Regions from separate parts of the Pleurocapsa sp. PCC 7319 genome, predicted to be linked through region 2. Evidence: riboswitches for the same ligand, from Rfam matches in the RefSeq annotation. Region 2 holds a riboswitch; the other holds the start of a gene.

Region 1 (5,795 bases), 760 kb from region 2:
TACCAGCAACAGCAGCAATGCCAACTAGCGGTGGATGGGGATAAACAATACTACTAGTACTCCCCACGACTATTAAACAAAACTGCCACCAGGGACTAAGAGCAATTGCTCGTAAAACACCTTGCCATAGCTGGAGTGTGTTCCAAGTAACCGTTGCAGTAATCGATGGAGGATGTAGCCGAGATGATTTCCAATCATTGTCAGAGCGAGTTAAAAGTAACTCTAGTTGCTCGATCATTTCTTGAGAGAATAACTGCATTTTGTTCCTCCCCGCTCGTGTTGACATTCAAGATGATTGAAGCGATTACGCTCCGCGTACTGGCAAAGCCAATCGCTTTTAATAATTATTCAATAACCGCACAATGTCCTTCTCCAACATGACCCAAACCAATAATTGCTTTAGTGAGTTTTTCTTGGTCTTCGGCAGATAACTGTTGAGTCAGGGTGGCATCATCAATGGTTAAACTGTCATTAGACGCTAATTGTGCCAAAGGTTCAAAACCTAAAGCATCCACATTGATAGCTTCATCGGCACTAGTCTCGGCATCGCCAAATACATGATCGAAGTGAAAGGTGGTTTCTATTTCCCCTGGTGAATCTGCCTCCACAATTCCCTTGCGTTCGTCCCCCACATATTCACCGCAGAGATACTGAATGGGACGATCAAGACTAATATCAAAGTTAATTGTTTGATCGTCTTTGGTAGCTGTTCCCTGCATGACCATGGTTTTCCCTGCTAGGGGAGAGTCTGCGCCCGCAGTATCGATTTGCCAAGCCATTGCATTATATAAACCAGGTGTTACTTCCGCATCTGCGACTAAAATAGGTGCTGCATCTGCTTCTCCTTCGGCTAAATCTATAACTTGAGGTGTATCTACTAAAGAGACTTTTTCCTGATACTCTAAACCGTCGAGAGTGTCTGTTTCTGTGGGTTCAAAAGCACCATCTATTTGATATGCCGTGACTTCGGCTAGATTTACATCCAGGCGCTCGAAACTCATTGTCCAACCATCTTTAGTAACGAAACCCTGGCGGACAAAATCCTCTCCGTTAGCCACTAAGTTTAAAGTAGCTTGACCTTGGGCATTGGCAACAGCAGGATTACTGTTATTACTTTCTGCCGTCTCACTGTTAACACGACTTCCAAGGGTTAAAGATATTAGGGCAATGGTGCTGAGTTTGAATAAGTTACGATTCATAGTTTTTCGGATTTTTCAAATAATATTAATGTGTTGTTTTAATCTGGCGATCGCCAAAATTACTAGATCTCTTACATGAATAGAAGATTAATCATTTCTTGCTCCGTCCTTAATGGCGAGGAAACCTCGCCACGGGCGGTGCGCTTTTCCCTTTAACCTTTTCCCTTTTCCCTCCACTTGAGTAGTTCATAATGATTCGTGCAAGAATTCTACTAAGGTGTCTGCCAAATACGCTGATGATAATCTTCTAATTTGGCATAAGGATCGTGGTTTTCGTGATGGTGATGATGTCCGTGGTGATGATGTCCGTGTCCGTGTTCACCGCCATTGGTGGCAGCGAGACGAAACTTACACATTTCGCAGTTCATTGCTACTTGCCCGAGTTGCGCTTCAATTTCTCTGCTTCTAATTACTTGCAACAATTGGTCAGCAATACCCATCTCAGGTAAAGAAACAAATTCAATTTCACTATGTTCTTGTTGTTGCTGGGCAGTAATGTGGTGGATTTTTTCCATTAAAGTCCCCGTAAACAAGAAATATGGTAAAACGATGACGCGCTTGGGTCGATATAGATAAGCCCGACGAAATCCTTCTGATAAACGAGGATGACTGATGCCGATAAAACAGGTTTCCACCGTCTTGTAGCCACTTCCTTCCCAGATAATGCGGGCTAGTTTATAAACATCTCCATTAGCATCGGGATCGCTCGAACCCCTACCAACGAATAACAGTACCGTATCTTCACGGGAAATATTACGACGATTATGTTCTGGCTGGTCTAATTCTGCCAAGCGATCGCGCCACAGTTTGATTATTTTTGGAGTAATACCCAAGTGACGACCATAACTAATCTCTAATTGAGGATAGGGTTGACTGGCTCGGTCTAATTCATTGGTGACATCAAATTTATTGTGTCGGGCAGCAAATAATAGAATAGGTAATGCTGTAATTTCTGTAAAGCCTTGTCGCACACAGGCTTCGATTCCTCGTTGAATGTTGGGTTCGGTCAATTCTAAAAAACAAGGAATCACTGGACGAGAGGTATCTAATTGTTGATACGTTGCCACAAATTCCAGAAAAGTTTGCCTTCCGCGATCGTTTCTCGTTCCGTGACCGATCGCTAATAAAGGTCTGGAATGGGGTAGAGGAGTTAATCGTAATGAATCAGTCCCCTGTTTTTGAGAAGTATTTTTAATAGCTATCAAAGATTTAGTCCTTATATGCGGTGAATAAAACAAGACAAGAATTAGAGCAATTTAGAATAGACGTTAAATTACTCCCAAATTTTTCACTTAAAGCCTGTCAAATAAGTGTTTGAGTATCGCCTTGATTTATCAACTTTACATAACAATAAATCAATAATAAGTATTGACAAAAAAATATTAATCATCTGTACCTCGCAGACTATTTTAGTAGTTTATTTTGGAGTTTTAAAAGTATCTAACCAACTCCTGTCGGCGGGCATCCTGACTGAAAGATTTTGAATTAAAATCTCATCACAGTTGCGGGACAGCGTTGGATTTGCACCAAACTTTCCCCTTTACTTTTCATGGCTGTTCCCCATGAAAACCGACTATTCAATTTCTTTTTATAATACCCTGATTTGCTTGAACTAAACATAAAGAAATTTTGAGTTTCTTTATTTAGTTTGTTAAATTTTTTTCATAAAAAAATGAGTTAAACCTGTCAGCAAGGTACAACTCATTTTCAACTAATTATAATATAAATTATTATTTTGATTTTGATTATTTACATTCGTGCTAGAGCAAGTATTTTAGATAACATTTCTGATGGCAAATCTTGAAGATCTTCAAGCGTCAACCATTTCTCTTTAACCAAGTTAGCAAGATCGAATACGATACTAGAAGAGTTATAGGCATATTTACCATCTATTTCATATCTTTTCATACTTAATAAATCGTGTAAATCCCATAAATCTTCTATTTCGTTCAAAGAATTAGCGCGAGCGCGAACATTCATCATCAGAGCAGAAATTTCTCTTTCATAGGCTTTTTGCAAAACTTGTTGGGCTATTTTTTCCTCCGTTACTGATAATTGGTTTTGGTTGACTTCTAACATTAATAATTCTGATTTAGTACATTTGTTTATTTTATAGATTAAAATCCTATCATCAAAATAAACAAAAATAAACAGCCTATCTCTAGTTTTTACAAGATAGACTGCTATGTGAAAATTATTTTTCTATTTAATCAGTTTGGTTCGATAAACATCTTTCTAAGTGGAGTTTACATTAAACCGATCTGACTAAGAATGCCTTGACCTGTGAAGTATTCAGTGGCCGCTGCAATTACAAAACCTAGCATTGCTAAACGACCGTTCCATACTTCTGCAAATCGAGTAAAGCCTAATTTGTTTTCTTGATTATCCATGATGACCTCAGATGTATTATTGCTAATAATTCCTGTCTAAATTATAGTCAATGTAAATTTTTATTGCAATAAATTGACAAAATTTTTGCTGTTTCAATTAACGAGCTAAATTAAGTAATTCTTTGGGAGATGCCAACAAATCGATCGCCACAAAGAAAATTTTATTTTCGCTATTTAGCAAAAATCGCCAGGACATATTCATGCCTACTCCCGCACCAAACCAAGGAGTTTGTACTTTACCCGTGACTTTAATCTGGGTATAACCATCTTCGGTGGGTTCAGAAATACCCTGCTCTGGAGCTAGTTTAAGGTTGGGACATTCTTCTTTAAAGAATTTTAGTACCGCATCTTTTCCGACAATTGGTCTTTTGAAAGGAGGTTGCAACGCACCGTCTTCGGTGAATAACTTAATTAACTCATCAAAATCATTAGCATTTAATAAGTTCATGTAGTTCAAGACAGTAGAATTCGTCACTCCTGCAATAGAAACTTTAGTTCGCTTCGACATTTCTACAGGAGGAGCAACAGGCTCGCTAACCCTGGTAAAGTTGACCATCTTAGCAGGATCGAATCCCATATCTACTACAGTGTTACGCAACACGGTAATTTGCTGACCAGAATCCAATCCTTGAAGTGTTTGCAAAACTGCATTAGCATTAGCAGAAAGTTTATATCCTTCGGGAATAGGAGCAACTATTCCTTGTTCCATCCATTCCCCTAATCGATACCAAAATCCCAGTTTTATATTGGGAGTCCAAGTAGCGTAGGTACGGCAAATTGGCGTATCGGCATGGTTAGCCAGATCGCACATTACCTGAGACTGCTCTTGAAAACTCATCTCTTTAATCTGGTCGAGAGTAGGCTCGGCAAATTGCATATTTGCAGCTCCAGGAGCAGCAACAGTGATGGTTTTGCCTATTTCCAGGTAAGCAAACCAAATCCAAGCTAGTTGATCTTCGGCACTTAGTTGATTGAAGCGAGCGGTTAAAGCTGGTACCGCATCAGCAGATAAGGTATTGGGAAATATGTTACGTGCTGAGTCAATAGTAAATGGCATAGACGATCTTCCAATAATTTATCGTGCAATTAGATTGAAAACGTTAAGTCTATTGTAAACATATTTTTATTAAGGTTACATTATTAAACAAAAACCGTATACTGCTTTACATCGAGTTTAATCAATGGTATTACAAAAGCAATTTTAGATTATTTGATTTCGCTTAAATAGATTGATACTTGCGATCGATCCAGCATTTAGCTCGCCGAATTGCATCTATCGTAGTAATTGCACTGGGGACAGCCACCGCACAACCTCCATCGTGGTTGACCCAAGCGGCATAACTACAAAATCTATCTACTTCATCGCGATCTATTTGCACTTTGCAACCACGATAAACAAACGAGAGAATAATCTGAGGATAATTGGGGTGCATGGTTAGTACTCAAAAAATATTTTGCAGTGTTAAATAAGGCGATCGCTTTTATGACGTTGGTGATTTAATGTATGACCTATAAAGTGTTTTGGTTCGTAGCTATTAGCTATTAGCCATTAGCCATTAGCTTTTAAGAAATGTGGATCGAGCAAACGAATCTAACTTTCATACCTTGATTCACCAATACCGCTTTTATGACAGCGAAGAGGTTTTGTTAGTTTTATTTCTCGCCTCTACTACTGTCCAAATCTCTTGCCAGCGATCGATAATTAGTTGTCTCATTTTATGGGATTGCCATTGGGGAATATTATGCCGTCGAGAAGGTTGTAGTTTAGTCACGGTTTTCTAGATTCAATGTTTAATTAGTAACAACGGATATTTTGATATCCGTCGGTAATTTGTAGCAATAAGCAGTTATCTTAGGACACTTGCTATATGCGAAGCGGTATCCTTTAGGACTTGCTACTTGCTACTTGCTACTTGCTACTTGCTACTTGCTACTTGCTACTTGTTACTTGCTACTTGCTACTTGTTACTTTAATTCGAGCGTTCCCTTGCCCAGATAACGCTCCTGGGTAAACGTCTTACGCCGACGCGGGGTCTCGAATTTACTTACGAGCAAATAAATTAGCTCGTCACAAATAGATCTACTACGATTTTCAGGCAGCAGCTAGATTTTGAGCAACAAAATCCCAGTTAACCAATTTACCCAAGAAATCATCAATATAAGCAGGACGTTTGTTTTGATAATCAAGATAGTAAGCGTGTTCCCA
Region 2 (5,795 bases):
GTAATGGGTACCAGACTTCCCAAGAACTGAAGTCATAGATATAGATAGCGTTTAATATCGTGCAGGTAAGCCAAAGCTTCCCTTCATGGTAAATGCCCTGATGAAAGTCTGTTATGGCATGAGGTGGATAGAACTCGTCCAACAGATTCAACGACAGGTCATACTCAAGAATTTTACTATACTCTTTGCTTCGCTCATCTTGAGAAAGATTACTATAACTGCCATTAGAACGGAGAGAGGGGGATTCGAACCCCCGTCAGGTATGACCCTGAAATAGTTTTCGAGACTACCGCATTCAACCACTCTGCCATCTCTCCAAGTTAGCGCAAAGCTACAAGTTATTTTACTGAGATTCAGCAAAAAATGGCTAATAATATTTACTAAAAAATATAATTGCTTTGGGAAAGTTCCTGGTTGGTCTCAAATCCATGTTTGGGTGTCCAGGTAATTGCACCATCTTTTTTAAGGTCGTAAAACTTAGTTTTTCCTATATTCTGTGAAGTGACTTTTTTAGGCGGAGCAGAAGAGATTATTATTTGTGGTTGTGATTGTAACCAAGCTGTAGCAAATTTTGAACTTACAAGAACAACTGGTTTTTGATTTAACAGGCTTTGTTCAATGTATTGCTCAATTTGTTTAGTATCTCGTTTCATTTGACTTAAGATGAGCCAAGTTTCGGTTGCAGTTTCCAGTTTCAATAATGATAATTCACTATCAAAAGATATTTGGCACGATTTTGTAGCAATTGCTTGGTTTAAGTCTTGAATAACGGTTTTTTTGCTAATTGGTGTAAATTGATGTTCTAAGTTAGGGTTTAGTATAAAATGCTTGATCGTAAGGCGATCGCTGATTGGCAACCAGTCAGATTCAGAATGGGATTTTTGATTCAAATCAATCGCGTAATCTAGCCGATTAATACCTTGTTGGGTTAGAAATGGCAACAAGCTATATTTAACAGTTTTTGAATTGCCACTATTAATTAAAATTACTTTACCTCGATCTTGAATTACTATAATTGGTTCTGGTTGTGCAGCGAGGATAGTAACCTGAGTTAAATTAAAGTGCTGATAACCTCTGGGGACAACAATCAAAGTCAAGATGCATAAAAATACTAGTAACCATTGGTTACGCCACCGGTCATGTAACCAAACCAATAAAAATAATCCATAAATGATCAACAATGCACCCAAAGATATTTGCCCTACAGCCCAAGTGCTACCTGGTAAATTAGTGAAGAAATGAATGATGGTAATCAATAATTTTGTGGGATAAAGCAGTAACCAAGCGATCGCACTGCCGATAAGGGGAAAGATCAGAGCGGCGATCGCACTAATCATTCCGCCTAAGCTGATGATGATAATCAAAGGAGTACAGCAAATATTAACTAGGATGCTGTAGGTGGCTACGGAATTAAATGCGTATCCTAACAATGGCAATACCCAAACGGAAGCTGCCAAGGGAACTGCAACTAAAGTAGCAATAGTAGGTGGTAGCCAATCTAATTTGGTTTGTAATCCTGGTAGGGTGACAATCAAGCCAAAAGTTGCCAAAAAACTGAGTTGAAAACCCAGATCGCCAATCAACAAAGGATTAAATAATAAAATGATGGTAGCAGCTAACAAAAGTGAACCCAAAGGCTTAACTTTGGTATTCATAGCCAAAGCCAGCAAAACAGCAACACCCATTAAACAAGCACGAAATACAGAAGCTTGAATGCCTGTTAACCCCAGATAAATTAATAAAGTACCGATACCGATAACTAATCGCGGTTTGATAGTGAAACGATTTGTCAGTTTTAAAATAATTCCTAGCAGCAAAGAAACATGGAAGCCCGATGCAGCCAACACATGAGCTAAACCAGCTTCAATAAAGCGATCGCGAATATCTGAAGGTAAGTCCACTGCTTTGCGACCCAATACCATAGAACTAACCAACTGTCCCAGAGGACTGCCCAAACCTTGTATATGACTGCGCACGATACGTCTTCTTAGTTTCCACCATCCCCATGGAGGTTCAGTATGACGCTCGAAAATGACTTCTAATCCTTGTAATCCGGCAAATATTCCTTGGCGGGCAAGATACGCCTGAAAATCAAAGCCACCAGGATTACTGGCAGCTTGAGGTAAATATAATATTCCCTTGAGTTTTAGATTTTCCCCTGGATAAATTCCTGTTCCTTGCAGTAATGGTACTGTAACGTATAACTTCCCGGATACTTGTTCTTGATTATCAATTTCCGTGGCTTCTAGCCAAAACTTAAGACGTTGATTGTTGTTTAACCTCGGTTCAGTCAATACTCTTCCTGTTACAGTAACCAACTCGCTTTCAGAGGCAATAACTTGATAACTAATATCGTTATTGCTGGGCCGAGGAATACGTAACTGAAAATAGACCACTGCCATGATTGCAATTATGGCTGCACTCGCCCAAACTTGATAGGAGATTCTTAAGAGCTTGTGTAGTGCGATCGCCTGAACAAAAGCTAATCCAATTAATCCTAAAGCGATTATCAAGAAATGTGTTTTGCTAAATCCAGAACTAGAGAAAGCAAAGAGATTAGTGGATAATAATCCGACGATGTATGCCAAACACAAAATTATCCAATTGTTGCGTGCCATGGAAAACTTAAGTTAAGACAACGCATCCCAGTAAAACATATCAATCAAACTCTGGCACTAATGAACTAATCGATATCTTCAACAATTGACAATGTGGTAGATTAGCACAAGTAACCAGAAAAAATTGTCGGTTTTAATGAGGAACAGTCATTAAACGTAAGGGGGAAAGTTCAGTGAAAATCTGACACTGTCCCGCAGCTGTGAAGAGTTTACTTGATTTAAGCTCTGTAGTCAGAATGCCCACCGATATTACAAATACTAGTTTTCATCCTAAATCTGCGAGGTACAGATTGTGTTAATTCTCAATTACAGCAACCAGCTTTTATTTTCTCTACAAATTCCTGTTTTTCTTAAGCATTTACAAGTAGTAATAAATCACAATAATTTGCTCTAAAAATTATTAATTTTTTATTTAATAATCTCTTGCCAAGGATTGAACTATAATTCTTGCGCTTGTGAATAACTATTTAGCTGATTGATGCTTTCATTCGGTATATCTAATGATTATGTATTGAAGATAGCGATGAGTTTATGTGTTAATTTATCGAAAATTTTGGCTATTATGAACAAAAATACGGCGATCGCAAAGTTCCCCCTAAGATTAATCGCTACTGGTTTAGTTGCCAGTTTCTTATCAAGTATCAGCATCCTGATTATTGCATCTCCTACCCTAGCTCACCATCCCAATGGAGGTAACGTTCCCAGTACTTTTGCTGAAGGATTTCTGTCTGGTTTAGGTCATCCTGTCATTGGCATCGATCATTTGGTATTTGTAATTGCCATTGGTTTATTAGCTGCCTTGAGTAACAAATTGGGTCTAATAATCCCGATGGTTTTTGCTCTTGCTACTGCTCTGGGTACAGGAATTCATTTGCAGAGTGTTGATTTGCCCCTGCCAGAATTAGTTATTTCCGCTTCAGTGCTGGTCATGGGTATCTTTTTAGCCAAAGAAAATAAAACTAATTTAGCTTTATTAACTGTGATTGGAGCGATCGCCGGTATTTTTCATGGTTATGCCTATGGCGAATCCATTATCGGAGCAGAAACTATTGCTTTAGGAGCATATTTATTAGGCTTTTGTCTAATTCAACTTGGCATTAGTGCGATCGCTTTTTATCTTGGTAAATTGCTGCTCAAAAAACCTGCTTTCTCCTCCCATCTACCCCTTCGTTTTGCTGGATTTACTATCTGTGGTGTTGGTTTTGCCTTTCTATCTAATGCAATTTTAGGCTAATTATTTAAATTTAGAATTTAACTTGAGAATTTTCAGTATGCACAAAATACCCGTAACCGTAATTTCAGGCTTTCTCGGCGCAGGAAAAACCACCCTAGTGCGTCATCTATTACAAAATAATCAAGGCAGACGGATCGCAGTTTTGGTTAATGAGTTTGGTGAGGTTGGTATTGACGGTGATCTATTACGCTCCTGCCAAATTTGCGATCGGGAGGAAAATCCTGATGACAACATTGTAGAACTAACCAATGGTTGTTTATGCTGCACTGTTCAGGAAGAGTTTTATCCGACTATGCAAGAATTGCTTAAACGTCGAGATAAAATTGACTGTCTTGTGATTGAAACTTCTGGGTTGGCTTTACCTAAGCCTTTAATTCAAGCTTTTCGTTGGCCGGCAATTCGCAATAGTGCCACTGTAGATGGAGTAGTGACTGTAGTTGACTGTCATGCCCTAGCAACGGGGAACTTGGTCGGAGATCTTGATGCTATAGAATCTCAAAGACAGGCAGATCCTAACCTAGAACACGAAACCCCCATTGAAGAGTTATTTGAAGATCAGTTAGCCTGTGCCGATATGGTGTTGCTAACTAAAACTGATTTAGTTACTCCTGACAAACTTAAGACAATTAAAACCTGGTTGAAACAAGAACTAAAGCCTGAAGTCAAGATAGTTACTATAAGTCAAGGAGAAATTGACCCTAACCTATTATTGGGATTTAACGCTGCCGTTGAAGATCATTTAGATAGTCGTCATTCTCATCACGATCATGAAGCAGAACATGAACATGACGACGATATTAATTCCATCGAGCTTACTCTAGAACAAGCTTTTGACCCTCAATCATTAATCGAACAACTAAAACAGTTATTACAAAAACAAGAAATCTATCGTGTAAAAGGCTTTGTTAATGTGCCAACTAAACCGATGCGTTTGGTATTACAGGGAGTGGGGAACCGTTTTGATACTTTTTATGATCGCCTGTGGACTGTAGACGAACCCCGACAAACTCGTTTAGTCTTTATTGGTCGTAACCTGGATCATAATTTGATCAAGCAAACCGTTTCAAATCATAAAGTATTAATTTGATACCCGCTAACAACAGGTGTCCACTTCATAATTCGTCAAGGTCTCATAGTATTTACTGAGTAATCTTAGCTACAATTAAGATCGAATACGATTACCTAATGTATTCTTGCGTAGCTCATAATATCTCAAAAATTACTATGAAGAGAAGATCTCTAGCTGTCTTAATGGCTGGATTGAGCGTTGCTATCGGCAGCGCGATCGCCAATCCAGCAACAGCACAAACTCAAAAGAACAATACTTACTATTGTGCTCAACTTAATAGTGGTTGGCATACCTTTGTTAATACACCGAGGGGAAGAGTTAACCTAATTAAATGGGAAAATGAGTTTTCTGACGGATGGACTGCAACAAAAAGATGCGCTGCGGTTTCCCAGCGTTTTCAAAATTATCTCGAGCAAGGTAACTTGAAATTTATTCGTACAGGTAATATCAATAAACAACCCGTATTATGCGTTGCCAATGTTCGCGGTGGTAGTTGTCCCACTGAAAACGTTTTAATTACCCTGAAGCCAGGAACCGATCCCGAACAAGTGCTAATAAAACTAGTGGATTTTCGTCGTAGTGTCAGTGGGCAAACCTTGACCTTGAGTGCCGACGATCCTGGTTTCTACTCCGATGGAGAGTTTTATGTTGATATGGAAAAATTCCTCGAATCAGTACCAGTAGATAATTAGTAATATAGATAAGGAAATCATCACCAATACAAAACTAGGGAATGAAATGGTTACCCAGTAAAAGATCACAAAACAATCGCTTTGGGAGCGGCTCTTTTAATAAATATATCTCGACCTCAACATCCCAGATAACAAAGCTAGTACTCTGTTTTATCGGCACTGGGATGTTTTTGTCTGGAGAC

Evidence for each region. A riboswitch is a leader RNA that binds a small molecule or an ion and turns the genes downstream of it on or off. The one in region 2 is predicted to bind cobalamin.
Region 1: linked by a shared signal. The riboswitch ahead of PLEUR7319_RS0118690 (sirohydrochlorin chelatase) and the one ahead of PLEUR7319_RS0115160 (HupE/UreJ family protein) in region 2 are both predicted to bind cobalamin.

The regions. Positions count from the first base shown of each region.
Region 1 covers NZ_KB235922.1:3,237,478-3,243,272, reverse strand. Annotated here, with positions in the region: gene PLEUR7319_RS35950 (hypothetical protein) at 1-259, opposite strand, end outside; gene PLEUR7319_RS0118695 (hypothetical protein) at 345-1,199, opposite strand; gene PLEUR7319_RS0118690 (sirohydrochlorin chelatase) at 1,412-2,404, opposite strand; cobalamin riboswitch at 2,638-2,788, opposite strand; gene PLEUR7319_RS0118685 (hypothetical protein) at 2,949-3,278, opposite strand; gene PLEUR7319_RS0118680 (chlorophyll a/b-binding protein) at 3,446-3,589, opposite strand; gene PLEUR7319_RS0118675 (orange carotenoid-binding protein) at 3,687-4,646, opposite strand; gene PLEUR7319_RS0118670 (hypothetical protein) at 4,810-5,022, opposite strand; gene PLEUR7319_RS41365 (hypothetical protein) at 5,215-5,361, opposite strand; gene PLEUR7319_RS0118665 (superoxide dismutase) at 5,682-5,795, opposite strand, start outside.
Region 2 covers NZ_KB235922.1:2,473,022-2,478,816, forward strand. Annotated here, with positions in the region: gene PLEUR7319_RS41645 (hypothetical protein) at 1-151, opposite strand, end outside; tRNA gene PLEUR7319_RS0115150 (tRNA-Ser) at 231-317, opposite strand; gene PLEUR7319_RS0115155 (ComEC/Rec2 family competence protein) at 381-2,618, opposite strand; cobalamin riboswitch at 2,730-2,881, shown strand; gene PLEUR7319_RS0115160 (HupE/UreJ family protein) at 3,181-3,852, shown strand; gene cobW (cobalamin biosynthesis protein CobW) at 3,890-4,939, shown strand; gene PLEUR7319_RS0115170 (COP23 domain-containing protein) at 5,077-5,613, shown strand; gene PLEUR7319_RS35485 (serine protease) at 5,655-5,795, shown strand, end outside.